2 regions of the Pseudomonas kitaguniensis genome follow, and region 1 is predicted to be linked to the other one. Evidence: riboswitches for the same ligand, from Rfam matches in the RefSeq annotation. Region 1 holds a riboswitch; the other holds the start of a gene.
The links. Region 1 has a riboswitch for cobalamin ahead of cobO (cob(I)yrinic acid a,c-diamide adenosyltransferase). Riboswitches for the same ligand answer to the same signal wherever they lie in the genome.
Positions count from the first base shown of each region.

Region 2: it holds a riboswitch for cobalamin, as region 1 does, so the genes downstream of both, ACOZK9_RS23210 (CbtB domain-containing protein) here and cobO (cob(I)yrinic acid a,c-diamide adenosyltransferase) in region 1, are expected to answer to the same signal.

Region 1 covers NZ_JBLZPT010000003.1:331,305-343,900, forward strand. The annotation lists gene purM (phosphoribosylformylglycinamidine cyclo-ligase) at 1-13, opposite strand, end outside; gene ACOZK9_RS06980 (DUF2066 domain-containing protein) at 372-1,412, shown strand; gene ACOZK9_RS06985 (AI-2E family transporter) at 1,470-2,543, shown strand; gene hda (DnaA regulatory inactivator Hda) at 2,746-3,450, shown strand; gene ACOZK9_RS06995 (C40 family peptidase) at 3,664-4,293, shown strand; gene ACOZK9_RS07000 (C40 family peptidase) at 4,438-4,977, shown strand; gene ACOZK9_RS07005 (PQQ-dependent sugar dehydrogenase) at 5,053-6,366, opposite strand; cobalamin riboswitch at 6,466-6,722, shown strand; gene cobO (cob(I)yrinic acid a,c-diamide adenosyltransferase) at 6,801-7,412, shown strand; partial or broken gene ACOZK9_RS07015 (cobyrinate a,c-diamide synthase) at 7,409-8,788, shown strand; gene bluB (5,6-dimethylbenzimidazole synthase) at 9,337-9,987, shown strand; gene cbiB (adenosylcobinamide-phosphate synthase CbiB) at 9,984-10,892, shown strand; gene cobD (threonine-phosphate decarboxylase CobD) at 10,885-11,874, shown strand; gene ACOZK9_RS07035 (cobyric acid synthase) at 11,871-12,596, shown strand, end outside.
Region 2 covers NZ_JBLZPT010000025.1:27,294-37,599, forward strand. The annotation lists gene metH (methionine synthase) at 1-2,791, opposite strand, end outside; gene ACOZK9_RS23185 (fatty acid cis/trans isomerase) at 2,959-5,265, shown strand; gene nfuA (Fe-S biogenesis protein NfuA) at 5,541-6,125, shown strand; gene cobM (precorrin-4 C(11)-methyltransferase) at 6,261-7,007, opposite strand; gene ACOZK9_RS23200 (cobalamin biosynthesis protein) at 7,079-7,471, opposite strand; gene ACOZK9_RS23205 (CbtA family protein) at 7,468-8,172, opposite strand; gene ACOZK9_RS23210 (CbtB domain-containing protein) at 8,184-8,372, opposite strand; cobalamin riboswitch at 8,470-8,687, opposite strand; gene ACOZK9_RS23215 (M10 family metallopeptidase C-terminal domain-containing protein) at 8,913-10,306, shown strand, end outside.

The sequences.
Region 1 (12,596 bases):
GTTGCTTGCTCATGATCCAGGCCTTTAGGGGGGATTTCTGGGTTACGACCGGGCGGGCAGGCGCTTTTTGTAAAAGGCCCAGCCGTTGACGGTCTGCGAAGGCGCGCGATTTTATCAGGCTTGAGGGGCAGCGACCATCCTCGCGCCGACGGGCAGGGCCATATCGCTTAAAAAAGTGCGGGTTAAAAAAATCCTGATCGGGTCTGCTTTGGTGCGTATTAAGGTATAGCCTTTAACACGCTATCGTTATGACAGTGCTAAAACTTGCCGCGACCCTGTGAATGTTTTACCGGTTGCTGTGGTCACAGCCTTGCCAAACCGAGTTCACGCGGTCTGTTCCAGCCGCTAAATTTGTCGTTCGGGAATCTTCCATGCGTCTGTGTCAATTCTTCTTTGTAGGCTGCTTGTCGTTGGTCAGCCTGGCGAGTCACGCCGAAACCCTCAATGGCCTTTATCAAGTGCTTGAACCGGTCACCAGCCAATCGCCGCAAGAGCGCGACCAAGCCACCCAGCGCGCCGTGCAAACCCTGGTGATTCGCCTCACTGGCGACGCCAAGGCCGCCGACGGCCCGGGCCTGGCGGCGATTCGCAAAGAGCCGCAGCAAATCATCAGCCAATACGGCTACGACGCCGGCCCGCCGGAAAGCCTGCAAGTGGATTTCGACCCCGTGAGCACCGATCGCGCCCTGCGTGAAGCGGGCCTGTCGATCTGGGGCAGTAATCGCCCGTCGATTCTCGGCTGGTGGCTTAACGACTCCACCGAAGGCAGCAGCCTGGTCGGTGATGGCCAGGCAGTTGCCGGCGCGTTGCGCCGCGCCGCGCAACACCGTGGTTTGCCGCTGCGCCTGCCGTTGGGTGATCTTGACGAACAGGTGGTCGCCACCGCCCCGAACCTTGAAAGTGCCGACGCAGCACCGCTGCGCGCAGCCTCCGAGCGCTACGGTGCAGACGCGTTGCTCGCGGTGCATGCGCGCCAGGAAGGCAACCAATGGCAGGCCAAATGGCGTTTGTGGCTGGGCGACAAGAGTGAACAGGGCACCGCGCAAGGCGCCGACACCGCTGCCGTGGCTGATGCCGTGTTGCTCGCGGTCAGCGAAAAGCTCGCGCCACGCTTTGCCGTCAAACCGGGCGTGAGTACCGAACAATTATTGGAAGTGCAGGGCATGAACCTGGAGCGCTACGCCGCCCTGAGTCATGTGCTCGAACCTTTTGGTGGCCAGCCGCAGTGGGTCGATGGCGATCGCATTGTGTATCGCGTCAACGGCAGCGCCGATCAGTTGCGTACTCAGTTGAGCCTGTCCAGGTTACAGGAGGTGCCCGCAGGTGAGGCGTTAGCCCAACCGCCGGTGGCGGAAGGCGCACAACCTGCCGCGGCCCCTGAACCTCAGGCACAACTGCGTTTTCGTTGGTAAATGTTCAGCTTTCTTCCTATATAGAAGCTGCAAGTAAATAAACAGGTGGAGTGGTGTATGGCGGATATGCGTCGTTGGGTGTGGCTTGGCGGGATTGTCCTGCTGTGCGGGTTTGTATTTTTGCTGCATTCGATACTCACGCCGTTCCTGGTCGCGTTGCTGCTCGCTTATCTGTTCGATCCCGTGGTGGATCGCCTGGAAAAACTCGGCATGTCACGCACCTGGGGTGTGGTGACGGTATTTGCCTTGTTCACATTGATCATCACCGCACTGGTGTTGGTGCTGGTGCCGATGCTCGCCAAGCAACTGTTTCGCCTGTACGAGCTGGCGCCGCAAATGCTCGACTGGCTGCAGCACACAGCAATGCCGTGGGCCCAGTCCAAACTGGGGCTGGCGGATGGCTTCTGGAAGTTCGACAAGGTCAAGGCAGCGATCAGTGAACACATGGGCCAGACCACCGATATTGTCGGTGTGGTGCTCAGCCAGGCCACGGCCTCCAGCTTGGCGTTGATCGGCTGGCTGACTAACCTGGTGTTGATCCCGGTGGTGGCGTTCTACTTGCTGCGTGACTGGGACATCATGATGGCCAAGATCCGCAGCCTGTTGCCGCGCGACCGTGAAGAGCAAGTGGTCTCGCTGGCCGGTGAATGCCATGAAGTACTCGGCGCATTCGTGCGCGGCCAACTGCTGGTGATGCTCGCGCTCGGCATCATCTACGCCGCGGGGTTGATGGCGATTGGTCTGGAGCTGGGGCTGTTGATCGGCTTGATCGCAGGCCTGGCTGCCATCGTGCCGTACATGGGCTTTGTGATCGGTATCGGCGCAGCGCTGGTGGCGGGGCTGTTCCAGTTTGGCGGCGACCTTTACCCGATGCTGGGGATTGTTGCGGTGTTCATGGTCGGCCAGGCCCTGGAAGGCATGGTGCTGACGCCATTGCTGGTGGGCGACCGAATTGGCCTGCACCCGGTTGCGGTGATTTTCGCGATCCTGGCCGGCGGTGAGCTGTTTGGTTTTACCGGCATCCTGCTCGCGCTGCCGGTAGCGGCGGTGATCATGGTGCTGGTGCGCCACGTGCACGATCTGTACAAAGATTCGGATGTGTACACGGGCGTCGAAGACCCCGATCTGTAATCGCGGCATCACACACCCGGCTCAGGCCGGGTTTGTTGTTTCTGGAGCGGCGTGTCAAATAATCTGCGCAAAACCCTCAAGTTAACGCAAACCTTTGATTTTGCTTGTGGTCTGCTGCATTGTGCGCCCGGCGTCACGGGTATAAACTTTGCAAACTTCACACAGAGGCCACTAACGGTTCGTTTAGCGCCGTTCAGTCAGCATGAAACCGATTCAGCTGCCCTTGGGTGTGCGTCTGCGTGACGACGCCACCTTTATCAATTACTACCCAGGCGCCAATGCCGCTGCACTCGGCTATGTTGAGCGACTATGCGAAGCCGACGCCGGGTGGACTGAAAGCCTGATCTATCTGTGGGGCAAGCATGGCGTGGGGCGCACCCACCTGTTGCAGGCCGCGTGCTTGCGCTTTGAGCAAATGGGTGAGCCGGCGGTTTACCTGCCGTTGGCCGAATTGATGGACCGTGGCATCGGCATCTTCGACAACCTAGAGCAATACGAGCTGGTTTGCCTGGACGATCTGCAGGCAATCGCCGGCAAGGCCGACTGGGAAGAGGCGCTGTTTCATCTGTTCAACCGCCTGCGTGACAGTGGCCGGCGCTTGTTGATCGCGGCCTCGACTTCACCGCGAGAATTGCCGGTGAAGCTTGCGGACCTCAAATCGCGCCTGACCCTGGCGCTGATCTTCCAGATGCGCCCCTTGTCCGACGAAGACAAACTGCGTGCCCTGCAACTTCGCGCATCGCGTCGCGGCCTGCACCTCACCGACGAAGTCGGGCACTTTATCCTCACCCGTGGCACCCGCAGCATGAGCGCACTGTTCGATTTGCTCGAACAGCTCGATCAAGCCTCTTTACAGGCTCAACGCAAGCTCACCATTCCGTTCCTCAAGGAAACCCTCGGCTGGTAGCCGGCCCTTCTATTTAAGGGCTTTCGGCAAATCCCAGGCGCCACAAACGCTGCGTTTGGGCCGGTTTGGCCACACAAAAAGTGTGTAAAGGGTGTTAAGGGCTTAGATGTCATAGTCGAAACCAGAAGTCACATAGATCACGATTGAATTTGCAAATCGATGTGATAGTGGGCATAGTCTCGGCTTCTTTACACATCAGCCACGGTTGTGCCCATGCTAAATCGCTTCGCACCCCTCGTGCCTCTCGCACTGGTTACCCTGTTGTTTGGTTGCGCCTCCCACCCTCAACAGGTGGCCGAGCAGCAAAAAACCCAGCAGTATTCCCAAGCAAAATTTGTCGCTGCCCAGTCTTCTACCGTTTATGACGAAGAAGTCTCGACTGAACGTGAGCTGGCCGATTTCGCCGGCAGCAAGCCTTACCAGCTCCCGGTTCTGGCCGACAGCATCCTCGAACGCGGCATGTCCCTGATCGGTACCCGTTACCGTTTCGGCGGCACCTCTGAAGCCGGTTTCGACTGCAGTGGTTTTATCGGCTACCTGTTCCGTGAAGAAGCCGGCCTGAACCTGCCACGCTCGACGCGCGAAATGATCAACGTGAATGCACCGTTGGTCGCACGAAACAACCTCAAGCGCGGTGATCTGCTTTTCTTTAGTACCGCGGGCCGTGGTCGTGTCAGCCACGCCGCTATCTACTTGGGCGATAACCAGTTTATCCACTCCAGCAGCCGTCGCAGTGGCGGTGTTCGCATCGACAGCCTGGGTGACAGCTACTGGAGCAAAACCTTCATTGAGGCCAAGCGCGCACTCGCTATGGCCCCAGCGGCGGTTACCGCTAGTAAGTAAAGTTAAAGTGATACTTGAAGTTTGACGTGTAAGCGCTAGAATCCCTGGACATTGTTGTAATCCGTTCGCGCGAGCTTTGCTTGCGCGTTCTGGTTTTCAGCGTTCGGCAGCGAAAGCCGCATCCAGACCAGGATTGTTTTGCACATGTCGACCTCGGCCCGTCTCATCCTGCTTGTTTGTGCCGCGCTCCTGAGCGCCTGCGCAAGCCGCCCACCGCCGCCTGCGCCTGTCGCCGTCAAGCCCAAGCCGGTGTTCAACTACGCCACGCAAAATTTCTCGCCGGCTGCCGAAGACGTGCTCTTTCGTGCGCTGGGCCTGGTTGGCACGCCTTATCGCTGGGGCGGCAACACACCGGACGCGGGGTTTGATTGCAGTGGCCTGATCGGCTTCGTCTACCGTGACGCAGCGGGCATCTCCTTGCCACGTACCACCCGTGAATTGATCGTGATGCGCGCTCAAGACGTCAGTGAACAAAACCTGCAGGCCGGTGATTTACTGTTCTTCGCCACCGGTGGCGGCTCGCAGGTCAGCCATGCAGCCATCTACGTAGGCGAGGGCCGCTTTGTGCACGCCCCGCAAACCGGCGGCACGGTAAAACTCGACACCTTGGCCAAGGCCTATTGGCAGAATGCTTACCTTGGCGCCAAGCGCGTGCTGCCTGCTAGCCTGGCGCGCAATCCCTAGACGCTATTGCACAGATTCAAATGTGGGAGGGGCTTGCCCCTCCCACAGTCAGTTTTGCAGAACGCTTGAGGCGGGCTATTTAGTCGCCGACACTCGCCACACTTTGTTGCCCACGTCATCCGCCACCAGCAAGTCGCCCTGCTGATCGATCACCACACCCACCGGCCGGCCCATGGCTTTCTCGTCTTTATCGAGGAACCCGGTCAGCACATCCACCGGCTGCCCTTTGGGTTGGCCAGCTTCGAACGGCACGAAGATCACCTTGTAGCCACTGTGCGGCTTGCGGTTCCACGAACCATGCTGGCCGATAAACGCGCCGTTGCTGAACTGCGCCGGCAGTTTGCTGCCCTCGGCAAAGGTCAGGCCTAACGAAGCGGTGTGCGGGCCTACTGCGTAGTCCGGGGCGATCGCTTTGGCGACCATGTTGAGGTCTTGCGGGTTTACCCGCACATCTACATGTTGCCCGTAGTAACTGAACGGCCAGCCATAGAACGCGCCATCCTTCACCGACGTGATGTAGTCCGGCACCAGGTCGCTGCCGATTTCATCGCGCTCATTCACGGCTGTCCACAGCTTGCCGCTTTGCGGTTCCCACGCCATGCCGTTGGGGTTGCGCAGGCCAGAGGCGAAAATGCGGTGCTGGCCGCTGGCGCGGTCGACTTCCCAGATCGCTGCCCGGCCTTGCTCGGCCTCCATGCCGTTCTCGCCGACGTTGCTGTTGGAGCCGACGCTCACGTACAGCTTGCTCCCGTCTTTGCTGGCCACCACGTTTTTTGTCCAGTGGTGGTTGATGCTGCCGCCGGGCAAGTCGACGACTTTGGCGCCGGCTGCTGTAATTGCGGTTTCGCCCGGCTGATACGGGAAGCGCAGCAACTTGTCCGCGTCGGCCACATACAAGTCGTTGCCGACCAGGGTCATGCCGAAGGGTGAGTTGAGGTTCTGCAGGAACACCGTGCGGGTCTCAGCGACGCCGTCGTGGTCAGCATCGCGCAGCAGCGTGATGCGGTTCGGGCTCGGCACACCAGCGCCCGCGCGACCCATGACCTTCTCCATGACCCAGCCGCGAATACCCTTGGAATCATCCGGCTTGGGCGGCGCGTTGGTTTCCGCTACCAGCACATCACCGTTGGGCAACACATACAGCCAGCGCGGATGGTCCAGGCCTTCGGCAAATGCCGCCACCTGAGTACCCGCCGCCGCGGTTGGCTTAACGCCGTCCGGCCAGCCGATGGCGGGCGCGATGTTCACGGTGGGGATCAGCGTTTTGTTCGGCGCAGGCAGTGTGGGCGAAGGCCCGGTGCCGTCCGAGACCTGCAGGGTTGAGCTTTCTCCGCAGGCGGCGAGGGTGCCTGCGACCATGATCAGTAAGGCGAGTCTTGTTTTTTGCATGGTTTTCTCCTGAATACCTGTAAGGGTAGAGGAGTGCGGCGGTGCGATGGTTCAAGTGCAACGCCAGCTTTAATTGACGCTCCACCCCCAACCCACTAACCTTCGCGGCGTGTTCCAGGTGCTCTGTGGCCCGTTTGCCGACAGAGTGAAACAGGGAAGCCGGTGAGTGAGCGCACTTGTACACAGTGCTGCCGCGATTCCGGCGCTGCCCCCGCAACGGTAAATGAGTCAAAGCGGTGCTTTTTGCCACTGTATCGTGCGCGATATGGGAAGGCGCGCCGTCGGCCTGTTCTGTCTCTATAAGAGCAAACGCGCCACTCATGAGCCCGGAGACCGGCCTGGATCATCCAACAGCATCACGGTGGGCGATGCTTGGCTGTCTGTGTTTATTTTTCCTGCCCGCCGTTTTTGTCCAGCCCCAACGGAGCGCTGCCATGACCGATTCCCCCGACCGCGACGAACGCCACCTGGCGCGCATGCTGCGCAAAAAAGCCGTGATCGACGAGCGCATCGCCAATTCCCCCAACGAGTGCGGGTTGCTGCTGGTATTGACCGGCAACGGCAAGGGCAAGAGCAGCTCGGCCTTTGGCATGCTCGCCAGGGCGATGGGCCACGGCATGCAATGCGGCGTGGTGCAGTTCATCAAAGGGCGCTTCAGTACCGGCGAGGAGATGTTCTTCCGTCGCTTTCCCGAGCAGGTGCGTTTTCACGTGATGGGCGAAGGCTTTACCTGGGAAACCCAAGACCGCCAGCGCGACATCGTCGCCGCCGAAGCCGCCTGGGCGGTTTCCCGCGAGATGCTGGAAGACCCGAGCATCGGCCTGGTGGTGCTGGATGAGCTGAACATCGCCCTCAAACACGGCTATCTCGACCTGGACCGCGTGCTCAGCGACCTGCAAGCGCGCCCGCCGATGCAGCACGTGGTGGTCACCGGCCGTGGCGCCAAGCCTGAAATGATCGAACTGGGCGATACCGTCACCGAAATGGGCATGCTCAAGCACGCGTTCCAGGCCGGTATCAAGGCACAGAAGGGCGTCGAACTTTGAATCAGCCCCGTCATTGCCCGGCCGTGTTGATCGCCGCACCGGCGTCCGGCCAGGGCAAAACCACCGTCACCGCTGCTCTGGCGCGCTTGCACCGCAACTCGGGGCGCAAGGTTCGCGTGTTCAAATGCGGGCCTGACTTTCTCGACCCGATGATTCACGAGCGCGCCAGCGGTGCACCCGTGTATCAATTGGACATGTGGATGGTGGGCGAACAGGAAAGTCGGCGCTTGCTGTGGGAAGCGGCGGGCGAGGCCGATTTGATTCTGATCGAGGGCGTGATGGGCCTGTTCGACGGCACGCCTTCCAGTGCTGACCTGGCGCGCCACTTCGGCGTGCCGGTGCTCGGTGTGATTGACGGCACTGCCATGGCCCAAACCTTCGGCGCCCTGGCCCTGGGCCTGGCGCGTTATCAGCCAGACCTGCCGTTCGCGGGTGTGCTGGCCAACCGCGTCGGCACCCTGCGCCATGCGCAACTGCTCGAAGGCAGCCTCACCGAAGGCCTGCGCTGGTACGGCGCGTTGTCGCGTGAAACCGGAATTGAGTTGCCCAGCCGCCATTTGGGGCTGGTGCAAGCCAGTGAATTGAATGACCTCGACGTGCGCCTGGACGCCGCCGCGCAGGCGCTGGGCAGCAGTTGTGAAGTCGCAGTACCGCCGCCGGTGACGTTTGCCGCACCTGAAGTGGTCGAGGCCGAACCGTTGTTGACGGGCGTGCGCATCGCCGTGGCCCGCGACGAAGCCTTCGCCTTCACCTACGGCGCCAGCCTGGATTTGTTGCGGGCGATGGGCGCTGAGTTGCACTTCTTTTCGCCGATTCATGATCGCGCATTGCCTGACGTTGACAGTCTCTATTTACCCGGTGGTTATCCGGAACTGCATCACCAGGCATTGTCGGAAAATACCTCGATGCTTGACGCCATTCGCCGCCACCACGCGGCCGGCAAACCGTTGCTCGCTGAATGCGGCGGCATGTTGTATTTGCTCGATTCGCTCACGGACGTCGATGGTAAACGTGCCGAACTGGTCGGCCTGCTGCAAGGCGATGCGGTGATGCAAAAGAAACTCGCGGCGCTGGCCCTGCAAAGTGTGGATTTGCCGGAAGGCACGTTGCGTGGCCACACCTATCACCATTCCCTGACCAGCACCGAGTGGCAGCCGATCGCCCGTGGCCTGAGCCCGAATGGCGGGCGCGGCGCCGAGGCGGTGTACCGGCAGGGGCGGCTGACGGCTTCCTACGTGCACTTTTATTTCCCGTCCAACCCGAGCGCTGTGGCCGCATTGTTTGCGCCTGACCGCCAAGCCGCCATCGGGAGCAAGCCCCCTCCCACAATTGACCGGGTTGAACCGCCGTCCACTGTGGCAGGGAGCAAGCTCCCTCCTACAATTGACCGGGTTGAACCGCCATCCACTGTGGCAGGGAGCAAGCCCGCTCCTACAACTGGCCGGGTTGAACCGCCATCCACTGTGGCAGGGAGCAAGTCCCCTCCCACAATTGACCGGGTTGAACCGCCGTCCACTGTGGCAGGGAGCAAGCCCCCTTCTACAATTGGCCGGGTTGAACCGCCATCCACTGTGGCAGGGAGCAAGCCCCCTTCTACAATTGGCCGGGTTGAACCGCCATCCACTGTGGCAGGGAGCAAGCTCCCTTCTACAATTGACCGGGTTGAACCGCCATCCACTGTGGCAGGGAGCAAGCTCCCTTCTACAATTGACCGGGTTGAACCGCCGTCCACTGTGGCAGGGAGCAAGCCCCCTTCTACAATTGACCAGGTTGAACCGCCATCCACTGTGGCAGGGAGCAAGCCCCCTTCTACAATTGACCAGGTTGAACCGCCATCCACTGTGGCAGGGAGCAAGTCCCCTTCCACAACTGACCGGGTTGAAACGCCATCCACTGTGGGCGGGGGCTTGCTCCCGATGAGGCCATGACCGACAACGCCTTCCCCCAAGCCGAACGCGATGCCGTGTACCGTGCCATCGCCGAACGCCGCGACATGCGCCACTTCATCGGCGGCAGCGTCGCCCCCGAACTGCTCCACCGCTTGCTCCAGGCCGCGCACCAGGCGCCCAGCGTCGGCCTGATGCAACCTTGGCGGTTCATCCGCATTAGCGACCGCCACCTGCGCGGGCAGATTCAACACTTGGTGGAAGCAGAGCGCATCCGCACCGCCGAAGCCCTCGGCGAGCGCTCCGACGCGTTCATGCAACTCAAGGTCGAAGGCATTCACGACTGCGCCGAAGTGCTGGTGGCGGCGCTGATGGATGACCGCGAGCGCCACATCTTTGGCCGTCGCACCTTGCCGGAAATGGACCTGGCGTCACTCTCCTGTGCGATCCAGAACCTGTGGCTGGCGGCGCGTGTTGAAGGCCTTGGGATGGGCTGGGTGTCGCTGTTCGAACCGCAAGCGCTGGCCGACCTGCTGGGCTTGCCGCCCGGCGCAAAACCCCTGGCGGTGTTGTGTTTGGGGCCGGTAGCCGAGTTCTACCCGGCACCGATGTTGCAGCTAGAAGGCTGGACCGAACCGCGGCCTTTAAGTGACATGTTGTATGAGAATGTGTGGGGAGTAAGTCAATGAGTGTGGCCTTGCTGTGTGTCGCTGCCGTGGCGTTGGATGCGCTGCTGGGCGAGCCCAGGCGCTGGCACCCGCTGGTGGCGTTCGGCAATTTTGCCGGGCGCATCGAGCAACGTTTTAATACCGGTGGCCGTGGCTGGCGCAGCCATGGCGTGACCGCGTGGTTTATCGCGGTAGTGCCGCTGACCTTGCTGGCCACCGCGTTGTCGTGGGCGCCGTATATCGGCTGGGTGCTCGAGATTCTGGCGTTGTACCTGGTGCTGGGCATGCGCAGCCTCGGCGAGCATGTGATTCCGGTGGCGCAGGCGCTGCGCAGTGATGACCTGTATGAAGCGCGCAAGCGCGTGAGTTACTTGGTCAGCCGCCAGACCAGCGAGCTGGACAGCACCGAAGTGGCGCGTGCTGCGACGGAATCGGTACTCGAAAACGGCAGCGACGCGGTGTTCGCTGCGTTGTTCTGGTTTGTGCTCGCCGGTGTGCCGGGCGTGGTGCTTTACCGCCTGAGCAACACCCTCGACGCCATGTGGGGCTATCGCAATGAACGCTTTGAGCGCTTCGGCTGGGCGGCGGCAAAGATTGACGATGTACTCAATTATATTCCTGCACGCCTGGTCGCGTTGACCTACGCCGTACTCGGCAAAACCGGCCTGGCGCTTAAATGCTGGCGCACCCAAGGCCCGACGTGGGACAGCCCCAATGCCGGACCGGTGATGGCGGCAGGCGCTGGCGCATTGGGCGTCGAGTTGGGTGGCGCGGCGATTTATCACGGTGAACTTCACCAGCGCCCGCCACTCGGCGAAGGCTCGCCGGCAAGTGCGGACTCCATCGACCGCGGCTGGCAACTGGTGCAGCGCGGCGTATGGTTGTGGCTGCTGATCCTCTGCGCGGGGGCGCATTTTTATGCTTGAACACGGTGGTCGGTTGCGCAAGGCAGTGATGCAATACGGGATTGCCGAGGCTGATTGGCTTGACCTGTCCAGCGGCCTGGCGCCGTGGCCGTGGCCGATCCCCGAGATTGCGCTGCGGGCCTGGGCGCGCTTGCCCGAAACCGATGACGGCCTGGAGCAGGCCGCCAGCGAGTATTACGGTGCCGCGCATGTGTTGCCGGTGGCGGGCTCGCAGGCGGCCATCCAGTTGCTGCCGCGTCTGCGCCGCACCGGCAAGGTTGGCGTGCTGTCGCCGTGTTACGCCGAGCACGCCGAAGCGTGGCGCCGCGCAGGCTACGTGGTGCGCGAAGTGCAGGAGCAGGAAGTCGAGTATTTTCTCGACAGCCTTGATGTGCTGGTGGTGGTCAACCCGAACAACCCGACCGGCCTCAGCCTGGCCCCGCAACGCCTGCTGGACTGGCATTCACGCTTGGCGCAGCGCGGCGGTTGGCTGGTGGTCGACGAAGCCTTTATGGACATCACTCCGCACCTGAGCCTGGCGGGCCAGGCCCATCAAGTCGGGCTGATTGTGCTGCGCTCGTTCGGCAAATTCTTCGGCCTGGCCGGCGTGCGCCTGGGCTTTGTGCTGGCCGAACGCAAGCTGCTTAAACTGTTGGCCGAACAGCTCGGGCCTTGGGCGGTCAGTGGGCCGACGCGGGCGCTCGGGCAAATCTGCCTGCGCGACACGGCAGGGCACGCGCGCCAGCGTGATCGCTGTCTCGAAGCGGGCCAGCGCTTGTTTGAACTGCTGGAGCGCCACCGCTTTCAACCTCAGGGCGGCTGCGCGTTGTTCCAGTGGTTAATCACGCCGCACGCCGAACGCCTGCACGAATTCATGGCCCAGCGCGGCATATTGCTGCGCCTGTTTGTGCACGACAGCAGCCTGCGTTTCGGCCTGCCCGACACCGAGGCCGATTGGCGGCGGCTGGACGAGGCGTTGGCTGCCTACAAGGCGGCGGTATGAGTACGTTGATGGTGCAAGGCACCACCTCCGATGCTGGCAAAAGTACGCTGGTGACCGCGCTGTGCCGTTGGCTGGTACGCCAAGGCGTGGCGGTGGCGCCATTCAAGCCGCAGAACATGGCGCTCAACAGCGCCGTGACCGCCGAAGGCGGCGAGATCGGCCGCGCCCAGGCGGTGCAGGCTCAGGCTGCTAATTTGGCGCCGCACACCGACATGAACCCGGTGCTGCTTAAACCCAACAGCGACACCGGCTCGCAAGTGATCATCCATGGCCGCGCCGTGACCAGCATGAACGCCGTGGCCTATCACGACTACAAAGCCATCGCGATGCAAGCGGTGCTGGCCTCGCACGCGCGCTTGAGCGCTGCTTACCCGGTGGTGATGGTGGAAGGCGCAGGCTCGCCTGCGGAGATCAACCTGCGCGCCAATGACATCGCCAACATGGGCTTCGCCGAGGCTGTGGATTGCCCGGTGCTGCTGATCGCCGACATTAATCGCGGCGGCGTGTTTGCGCATTTGGTCGGCACCCTGGAGTTGCTGTCGCCGACTGAGCAGGCGCGGGTCAAGGGTTTCATCATCAACCGTTTTCGCGGTGACATCGCGCTGCTGCAGCCAGGCCTGGATTGGTTGGAAGCGCGCACCGGCAAGCCGGTGGTGGGCGTGTTGCCCTACGTGATGGACCTGCACCTGGAAGCCGAGGACGGCATTGACCGGCGCCAGACC
Region 2 (10,306 bases), on a different contig from region 1:
AGGTCGGTTTGACCGGCGTGTAGGTGCTCCAGTCGAACTGCGGCTTCTTGGCGATTGCCACCGGGTAGCTCAGGCGCTCAGTGCGCGCGCTGCGGTTGGCTGTACGCTCGCGCACATCGATATATTCTAGGCGGGTTTTCTCGACAAAACCGGCCTTCAGTTCCTTGGACAGTAACTGCGTCGCCACGCCCACCGCACGCGAGGCGTCGGTCACGTAGATCACCGCGTCATTGCTGTACTTCGGTTCGATTTTTACCGCGGTGTGCGCCTTGGAGGTGGTCGCGCCGCCGATCATCAGCGGCAAGTGGAAGTCCTGGCGCTGCATCTCACGGGCCACGTGGACCATCTCGTCCAGCGACGGCGTGATCAGGCCGGACAGCCCAATAATGTCGCACTTCTGTTCCTTGGCCACCTGCAGGATTTTTTCGGCCGGCACCATCACGCCCAAATCGACAATGTCGTAGCCGTTGCAACCCAGCACCACGCCGACGATATTCTTGCCGATGTCATGCACGTCACCCTTCACCGTGGCCATCAGGATCTTGCCCTTGGCTTCGGGCTTGTCGCCTTTTTCCAGCTCGATAAACGGGATCAAGTGGGCCACGGCCTGCTTCATCACGCGGGCGGATTTAACCACCTGCGGCAAGAACATTTTGCCGGCGCCGAACAGGTCGCCAACGATGTTCATGCCGGACATCAGCGGGCCTTCGATCACCTCGATCGGGCGCGCGAACGACTGCCGCGATTCCTCGGTGTCTTCAACGATATGCGTGGTAATGCCCTTGACCAGCGCGTGTTCCAGGCGCTTGTTCACCGGCCAGCCGCGCCATTCTTCGGTCTCGGCTTCTTTTACGCTGCCGTCGCCCTTGTACTTGTCGGCGATGGCGAGCAGGGCGTCGGTGCCCTCCGGCGTGCGGTTGAGCACCACATCTTCCACGGCGTCACGCAATTCGGCCGGGATCTGGTCGTAGATCTCCAACTGGCCGGCGTTGACGATGCCCATGGTCAGGCCGTTGCGGATCGCATACAGCAGGAACACCGAGTGGATCGCCTCACGCACCGGGTTGTTGCCACGGAACGAGAACGACACGTTGGACACGCCACCCGAGGTCAGCGCGTACGGCAGTTCGTCGCGGATGTAGGCGCAGGCGTTAATGAAGTCGACGGCATAGTTGTTGTGTTCTTCGATACCGGTGGCGACCGCGAAGATGTTCGGGTCGAAGATGATGTCTTCCGGCGGGAAGCCCACCTCATTCACCAGGATGTCGTAGGAGCGTTTGCAGATCTCTTTTTTGCGCGCTTCGGTGTCGGCCTGGCCGGCTTCGTCGAACGCCATCACCACCACCGCCGCGCCGTAGCGCTTGCACAGCTTGGCGTGGTGAATGAACTGCTCGACGCCTTCCTTCATGCTGATCGAGTTGACGATGCCCTTGCCCTGAATGCACTTGAGCCCGGCCTCGATGACTTCCCACTTCGAGGAGTCGATCATGATCGGTACGCGCGAGATGTCCGGCTCGCCGGCAATCAGATTGAGGAAGGTCACCATTGCCTTCTTCGAATCCAACATGCCTTCGTCCATGTTGATGTCGATTATCTGCGCGCCGGCCTCCACCTGTTGCAGCGCCACTTCGAGCGCTTCGGTGTAGTTGTCTTCACGGATCAGGCGGGCGAAACGCGCCGAGCCGGTGATGTTGGTGCGCTCGCCGACGTTGACGAACAACGAGCTGCGATCAATCGTGAACGGCTCCAGGCCCGACAAGCGGCAGGCCTTGGGGATGTCCGGAATCGGGCGCGGCGCATACCCGGCCACGGCCTTGGCGATGGCTTCAATGTGGCCCGGTGTGGTGCCGCAGCAGCCGCCGACAATATTGAGGAAGCCGCTCTGGGCGAACTCTTCGATGACCTTGGCAGTTTGCGACGGCAATTCGTCGTACTCGCCGAATTCGTTGGGCAGGCCGGCGTTCGGGTGCGCGGAAACGTGGGTGTTGGCTTTGTTCGACAGCTCTTCCAGGTACGGACGCAACTCGCTGGCGCCCAGTGCGCAGTTGAGGCCCACCGACAGCGGCTTGGCGTGACTGACCGAGTTCCAGAACGCTTCGGTGGTCTGGCCCGACAAGGTCCGGCCGGAGGCGTCGGTGATGGTGCCGGAGATCATGATCGGCAATTCGACATGCAGTTCTTCGAACACACCTTGCACGGCGAAGATCGCGGCCTTGGCGTTGAGGGTGTCGAAGATGGTTTCGATCAGGATCAGGTCGGCGCCGCCCTCGATCAGGCCTTTGGTGGCCTCGGTGTAGTTTTCCACCAGCTCATCAAAGGTCACGTTGCGGTAGCCGGGGTTGTTCACGTCCGGGGACAGCGAGCAGGTGCGGCTGGTCGGGCCGAGCACACCGGCAACGAAGCGCGGTTTGTCCGGGTTCTCGAGGGTCTTGGCGTCGGCGATTTTGCGCGCCAGGCGGGCGCCTTCGACGTTCAATTCGTAGGCCAGTGCTTCCATGCCGTAATCGGCCATGGAAATGCGCGTGGCGTTGAAGGTGTTGGTTTCGAGGATGTCAGCCCCGGCGTCCAGGTAAGCCTTCTCGATGCCGCCGATCACGTCCGGGCGGGTCAGCACCAGCAGGTCGTTGTTACCCTTGACGTCGCTCGGCCAGTCGGCGAAACGTTTGCCACGGTAGTCCTGCTCCTCCAGCTTGTAGCTCTGGATCATCGTGCCCATACCGCCGTCGAGGATCAGGATGCGTTCCTTGAGGGCTTGGTGAAGGGCGTGCAGACGAGCGCTACGATCGGACATGGGACTACTCTGGTCAGGCATTACGGAGGGCATGAATCATAGCAAACCTGTGCCGATTTGGAGCATGTCAGGGTTTTACATGAATATCGTTCATGTTGGTGGTGGCCATGGCCCGGTAGAATCATCGCCACTTTATAGACCGCACGCATTGAATCGGGACCGGGTACATGTCATTTCGTCTTATCGTCAGCGCCGTCCTGGCCTTGATCGCCAGTACTGCTCAGGCAGGCACGTTACCGGCCAATCCCTCCGCTCCGGCGATTTCCTATACCCGTGACATCCAACCGATTTTCACCGAAAAGTGCGTGGCCTGCCATGCCTGTTACGACTCCGCCTGCCAACTCAACCTCGGCAGTGCCGAAGGCGCGGCGCGTGGCGCGAGCAAAACCCCGGTGTACGACGGTGAACGCAGCGAGGCTGCGCCCACCACCCGATTGTTCTATGACGCGTTCGGCAAGCAAGCCTGGCAGCGCAAGGGCTTCTATTCCGTACTCGACGCCCAAGGCAGCCAGGCGGCGCTGATGGCGCGCATGGTGGAGCTGGGCCATAACGCCGCGCTGCAACCGAATGCCAAGTTGCCCGCTGACATCGCGTTGGGCCTCAACCGCGAAAACATGTGCGCGATGCCCGCTGAGTTCAACGCCTACGCCGGCGCCCACCCCAAGGAAGGCATGCCGCTGGCGGTGACCGGCCTCACCGACCAGCAATACCAGACCCTGCAACGCTGGCTCGCCTCGGGTGCGCCGATTGACGCGCAAAGCCTCGCGCCAAGCGCCAAGGAAGCCTTGCAGGTGCAGCAATGGGAAAACCTGCTCAACCAGCCAGGCGCCCGTGAAAGTCTGGTGGCGCGCTGGTTGTACGAACATCTGTACTTGGCGCACATCTACTTCGAAAACGGCGAGCCGGGGCATTTCTTCCAGTGGGTGCGCTCGCGTACGCCGAGTGGGCAGCCGATTGACCTGATCGCCACGCGTCGCCCCAACGATGACCCGGGCACCCAAGTGTATTACCGCCTGTGGCCGGTGCAGGGCGTGATTGTGCATAAAACCCACATCACGTATCCGTTCAGTGCCGAGAAAATGGCGCGCATCAAGCAACTGTTCTACGCCGGCGACTGGCAGGTCAGCGCCTTGCCAGGTTACGGGCCGGGGCGCCGGGCCAACCCGTTCGAGACCTTCGAAGCGATCCCGGCCAAGGCGCGCTACCAGTTCATGCTCGATAACGCCGAATACTTCGTGCGCACCTTTATTCGCGGCCCGGTATGCCGTGGGCAGATCGCCACGGACGTGATCCGCGACAACTTCTGGACCCTGTTCCAGGACCCGGACCACGACCTGTACATCACCGATGCGCGTTACCGTGGCCAGGCCACGCCCTTGCTGGCGATGCCGGGGCAAAATGATGACGTGGGCAGCGTGCTCAGCCTGTGGCTGGCCTATCGCGACAAGCGCAACCAATACGAAGCGCTGCGCCGTGACAGCTACGCAGACCTGCCGCCGCCAAGCTGGTCGACGCTGTGGGCGGGCAATGACAACGCCTTGCTGAGCATTTTTCGCCACTTCGACAGCGCCTCGGTCAACAAGGGGCTGATCGGCGAAGTGCCGCAAACGATGTGGCTGTTCGACTACCCGCTGCTGGAGCGCACCTATTACCAACTGGCGGTGAACTTTGATGTGTTCGGCAACGTGTCGCACCAGGCCCAGACGCGGCTGTATTTCGACCTGATCCGCAATGGCGCCGAGCAGAACTTCCTGCGCCTGATGCCCGCCGACACGCGCGATGCCTTTATCGATGATTGGTACCAGAACAGCGGCAAACTCAAGCTGTGGCTGGACTATGAAGCGATCGATGACGACACGCCGACCGGTTTGCATCTCGATGAAAAACACCCGAAAGGCGATTTTGCCAACCAGTTATTGGCGCGTTATGGCTATTTGAACGCCAGCCCGGACCCGATCAACCGCTGCACCGGCGCGTATTGCTCGCGCGCGGGGGTTGAGCCAGCATTGCGCGATGCCGAGCAGGCGCTGAGCCGACTGACCTCGCGCCCGGCGGCGGGGCTCAAGGTGATTGATCAATTGCCCGAAGCGACAATGCTGCGCGTCGAAACGCCCAGCGGTAAACGCGTGGTCTACAGCCTGTTGCGCAACCGGGCGCACAGTAATGTGGCGTTCCTGTTGGGTGAGGCTTATCGCTATCAGCCGGGGCTGGATACGTTGACCATCTATCCCGGCGTGCTGAGTAGTTACCCGAACTTCATGTTCAATATTCCGGCAGCCGAAGTGCCCGCGTTTGTGGATGCGATGGAGAATGCCAAGGATGCCAATCGGTTCGAAAAAATCGTCGATCGTTGGGGGATTCGCCGTAGTCATCCGTTGTTTTGGCAATATTTTCATGACTTGTCGGCGTACATCCGGGAAACCACGCCAGTGGAAGAGGGCGTGTTGGACATGAACCGGTACGAGAATTTGTGAGGTCACCCCCTCAAGCCGAACTCGGTCAACTGCGGGAGCGGGCTTGCTCGCGATTACGGTGTGTCAGCTAAGTATTTTTCAACTGATACACCGCCATCGCGAGCAAGCCCGCTCCCACAAAGAGCATATCTGTTGTGTCTGCAAAATCCGCTTTTGATCGGTGTGATCTTGATCTTGCAAGCGCTCCGCCAAACCCTATCCCGACAAAAACACTAGGACTTTGTACCTGCGTAATAATTTGGCGTAAACTCCCGTCAAGCCTGTGAGGAGTTTCCATGACTGCCATAACCATTACCGACGCCGCCCACGATTACCTGGCTGATCTGCTGTCCAAGCAGAACACCCCAGGCATCGGTATCCGCGTCTTTATCACCCAACCCGGCACCCAATATGCCGAGACTTGCATCGCCTATTGCAAGCCCGGTGAAGAAAAGCCTGAAGACACCGCGCTGGGGCTGAAAAGCTTCACCGCGTACATCGACAACTTCAGCGAAGCCTTCCTCGACGACGCCGTGGTCGACTACGCCACCGATCGCATGGGCGGCCAGTTGACCATCAAGGCGCCCAACGCCAAGGTGCCCAACGTCAACGCCGACAGCCCGGTCAACGAGCGCATCAACTACTACCTGCAAACCGAGATCAACCCGGGGCTCGCGAGCCACGGCGGTCAGGTCAGCTTGATTGACGTGGTTGAAGACGGCATCGCCGTGCTCAAGTTTGGCGGCGGCTGCCAAGGCTGCGGCCAGGCCGACGTTACCTTGCGCGAAGGCATCGAGCGCACCTTGCTCGAGCGCATCCCCGAGCTCAAGGGTGTACGTGACGTGACTGACCATACGCAGAAAGAAAACGCCTACTACTGAGTAAGGTGTTCACTGCGAGGATAAAAAACGGCGCCCGTGAGCGCCGTTTTTTTATGCTTTAAATTCAATGGCCTGCGCCATCTATCTAACAAACAGGATTAGAGTCGGATGAGGTGGTTTTGTTAATGCCAACCGTCACGGTCGATAAAGGTGCGCATGCCCTGCGCGGTACAGCGACGATTCGCTGAAACTGTCATTCGTCAGTACCCGACCGACCACAATCAACGCCGTACGCCGAAAGCCTTTGGCGGCGACCTTCTCGGTGATGTCCGCCAGCGTACCCAGCGCCCAGTCCTGATCCGGCCAGGTCGCGCGGTGCACCACGGCAATCGGGCAATCCGCGCCATAGTGCGGCAGCAGCTCGGCAACAATCTTGTGTAGATGGTTAACCCCCAAGTGAATCGCCATGGTCGTGCCGTGGCGCGCCAAACTGTCGAAAGCCTCACCGGCCGGCATGCTGGTTTTATCCGCATAGCGGGTCAAAATCACGCTTTGCGCGATGTCCGGCAGGGTCAGTTCGGTCTCCAGCAACGCTGCGCAGGCGGCCACGGCGGTCACGCCGGGAATAATCTGAAACGCTATGCCCAGCTCACGCAAATGACGGATTTGTTCGCCAATCGCCCCATACAGGCTCGGGTCGCCCGAGTGCACGCGGGCTACATCCTGGCCCTTGGCATGCGCGGCCTGAATCAAGTCGATGATCTGTTCCAGGTGTAATTCGGCGCTGTTGACCACCTGTTCCGCATGATGGCCTTCCAATACCGCAGCGGGCACCAGCGAACCGGCATAGATGATCACCGGGCAACTGCGGATCAGCCGTTGGCCTTTGACGGTGATCAATTCCGGATCGCCGGGGCCTGCGCCGATAAAGTAGACGGTCATGCGAAATTCCTGTTGAAAAAGCCGCTGAGCATGAAGGTTGCTCATGATCGAGGCGGGCGATTATCGTGTTTTTAACCGGCGCAGGCTAATGCAAAGGTGGCATGGGCGGTTTTTTGGCGGGTGATCAGCAAGCGCGCAGGCGCGTGATAGAGCTGCTCGGCCAGTGCCAGCGCGGAACTTTCGGCGACGCCATAACAGCCGGTATGTGCAAAGGCGACCTCAGACCTGTGGCTCAGGCGCTGTTCATACGCGGCCAGTTGCGCGGTGCTGAAACACTGCAACGGCAGGTTCAGCCACTGCGCCAGCGCGAGAAGCCCCGGTTCATTCTGTTTGTGCTCGATACTCGCCAGTGCACTGACGCGCTGGCGCTCGATGCTGGCCTCGGCGAGCGCGCTGTCGAACAGCGCCAGCAGGCTCTGAACATCACAGCCGCGCTGGCAGCCCAGGCCAACGATCAAGCTCATGCCGCGTAGTGCGCGTCGCGGTTGCGGCGGAACAGCCAGGCGCTGATCAGGCCCAGCGCCAGCCAAAATGCCACGTTGGTCAACTGCGAGGCGATCTTGAACTGCGCTTCCAGGGCTTCTGGCGCCAGCATCGCGTGCACCTCGGGTTGCGGCGCGCCGACCAGATGCGGCACCGCAAGAATCGCCACGCCCAACACTTTCAGCAGCCAGTTGCGACCAAACACCAGCAGCGCGATACCGGCAGCGGTGGACGCGGCAGTGCCGATCCACCAAATCTGACGCAGCGCCAAGTCGGCGGCGGCGGTGCCCGGCAACTCAGGCGGCAGGCCCAGCGTGGGCGCCAGCACAAACGTCGCGTAACCGGCCAGGCCCCACAGCAAGCCTTGTGCGGTACGCGTCGGCGCGCGCAACGTATAAAGGCCGGCGAGCATCAGCGCAAACCCCACCGCAACCACCAGGTTACCGCCGGTGGTCGACAGCACGCGCTGCCAGCCGTCTTCCGGTTCCCAGGCCTGTGCGTCGTGAGTGTGGGCGGCGGCGCCCTCGGCATGTACGTGCGCCGCTTCGCTGGCAGCCGGGGCGTGCTCGAAGGTTTCCGCCTGCAAAATCAGCGGGGCCACCCAAAAGCTTTGCAGCAGGGTCAGCAGCAGGGCGGCAAGCAAACCGGTGAAACCTGCGGTTTGGGCAATACGCTTGATCATCTCGGCAGGCCTCAGTGGCACGGGAACGCGGCGCTGTGGCGGGTATCGTGCGCGGCGTTGTGCACCGCCTCGATATGCGAGAAACCGGCGAAATACACCAGGCACGCGCCAAGGATCGAGGCGCCGATGGCGGCGCTCAGGCGTTGGCTCAGGGTGGCGGTGTTGCTGGCGGTGGGCGAGGTGCTGCTGATGATCGACATGGCGCGTCCCTTCAGGTTTCAGGGTGACACGAGCGCATGAAAACCCCGCGAGCCGGGCTCGCAGAATTTTAAACAGCGCCCGCCCACCGCGGGTTTGTTATCTGAAATTTTTCGGGCCGGTCTCCGGGCTTGCGAGGGACGCTGGGTCTGGAAAGCATCGCCTTCCCATGCCGTACAGGCACAGTGGATCTGACGCTTCACTCGCTTACCGTTGCGGGGGCAGCACCGGACTTGCCATGCCTTTGAGTATAAAGAAGGCGACTCACCGGTTTCCCGTTTCACCCTCTGCAGGGCACCCGAAACAAGGCGTATAGGAGAACACGGGCAAGCGCTGGGCGTCAATTGGAAGGGGCAACGCTACAGGTGACGGTTGGATTGGTTTGTATTTGAAATAGGTTGTTATGTTGTTTTGCTGGAACTAGCGAGTAACACTTTCAGCTAATCATAAGGCGTGAAAGTTCTTTATTTTTATCGTCGAGTATTGGAAGGTGAGCGCCTTGAATGTGTATGTGTTATTAAATTTTTAATGGGGGTCAATGGGTGTCGTCTATATCTAGAAACGCTTTTAGCTCGCCTGTTTTTGTTGACAGTAATGAGCCGGCTCAACCCCCTCTCGACGCTCATTCTCATGCATCGTCGCAATGCTCTAGCCAGCAATGCCATTCCAACGCCAACGCGCCTAATCTTTCGCAGGCCGCCCAGCGCGCCGACGATCCGTATTATCGGGCAGGCTCCGGCAAACCGTCACTGTCAATTAGCGACGTCGCTGGCCAAATAGATCGAAAGGGCCGTAAATTCAACGATACCAATGGCGATAACGTGCTGCAGGTCGCCTATACTTTTCGTAATGTTGCAGCGGGAGAAAGAGGTTTTAGTACGGCGCAAAAAGAGCAAGCCAGGCGTTCGATGCAATCGTGGGCTGATGTTGCAAATATTACGTTTGAAGAGGATGCCCCGCGAGCCGATGGCCGGCTCAGCCTGGTTAATAGTCAGGTGCCAGCAGTGGCTGATTCCCGATTTTCAACATTATGGGGGCGGGTGCGCGTGAATCCCGAGTACGCTGATAATCGTACACCTTCAGTTAATAATTATGGGCGCCACACACTCACTCACGAAATAGGGCATGCATTGGGGGCTGCGCATCCGGGCGACTATAACTACGACGCTGAAAGCGAGCCGTTGAACTATAAGGACCATGCGACCTACCTTCAAGACAGTCAGGCCTACTCTGTAATGAGTTATTTCGATCCGAGCAATACTCATCATGACTTTAAAGAACATTATGCGTCGTCACCCCTCATGGCCGATATTGCCTGGGCTCAGAAAGTCTACGGAGCCAACCATACGACGCGCAATACAGACACCGTCTACGGATTTAACTCCACTACTGGCCGAGACGACCTTTCTTTGAATTCATCTCGTGACGACGCCGTGTTCAGTGTCTGGGATGGCGGCGGCAACGATACGTTGGACTTCTCCCTTTATCACCAGAACCAGGTAATCAACCTGCGCGCTGAATCGTTCTCCGATGTGGGTGGAATGAAGGGCAATGTCTCTATCGCCAAGGGCGTCACCCTGGAAAACGCGATCGGCGGTTCAGGCAGTGATGTATTGATCGGTAACCATGCCGACAACCTTCTCACAGGTGGAGCTGGCCCTGATCAAATGACCGGTGGCGCAGGCAGCGACACATTTGTATATGCCAACGCCAGCGATTCAACGTTATATGCCCCCGATCAGTTGACGGACTTTGTCAGTGGTCAAGACAAAATCGATATTTCCCAATTGCTGAGCAAACATCACATCAACACCCTGACTTTTGTTAACCGCTTTTCTGGCACGCCGGGGGAGGCGGGAGTCGGCTACGATCCCCAAAAGAACGAGTCTTGGCTTGTGATTGATTTGAACGGGGACCGCCAGATTGACTTTTACCT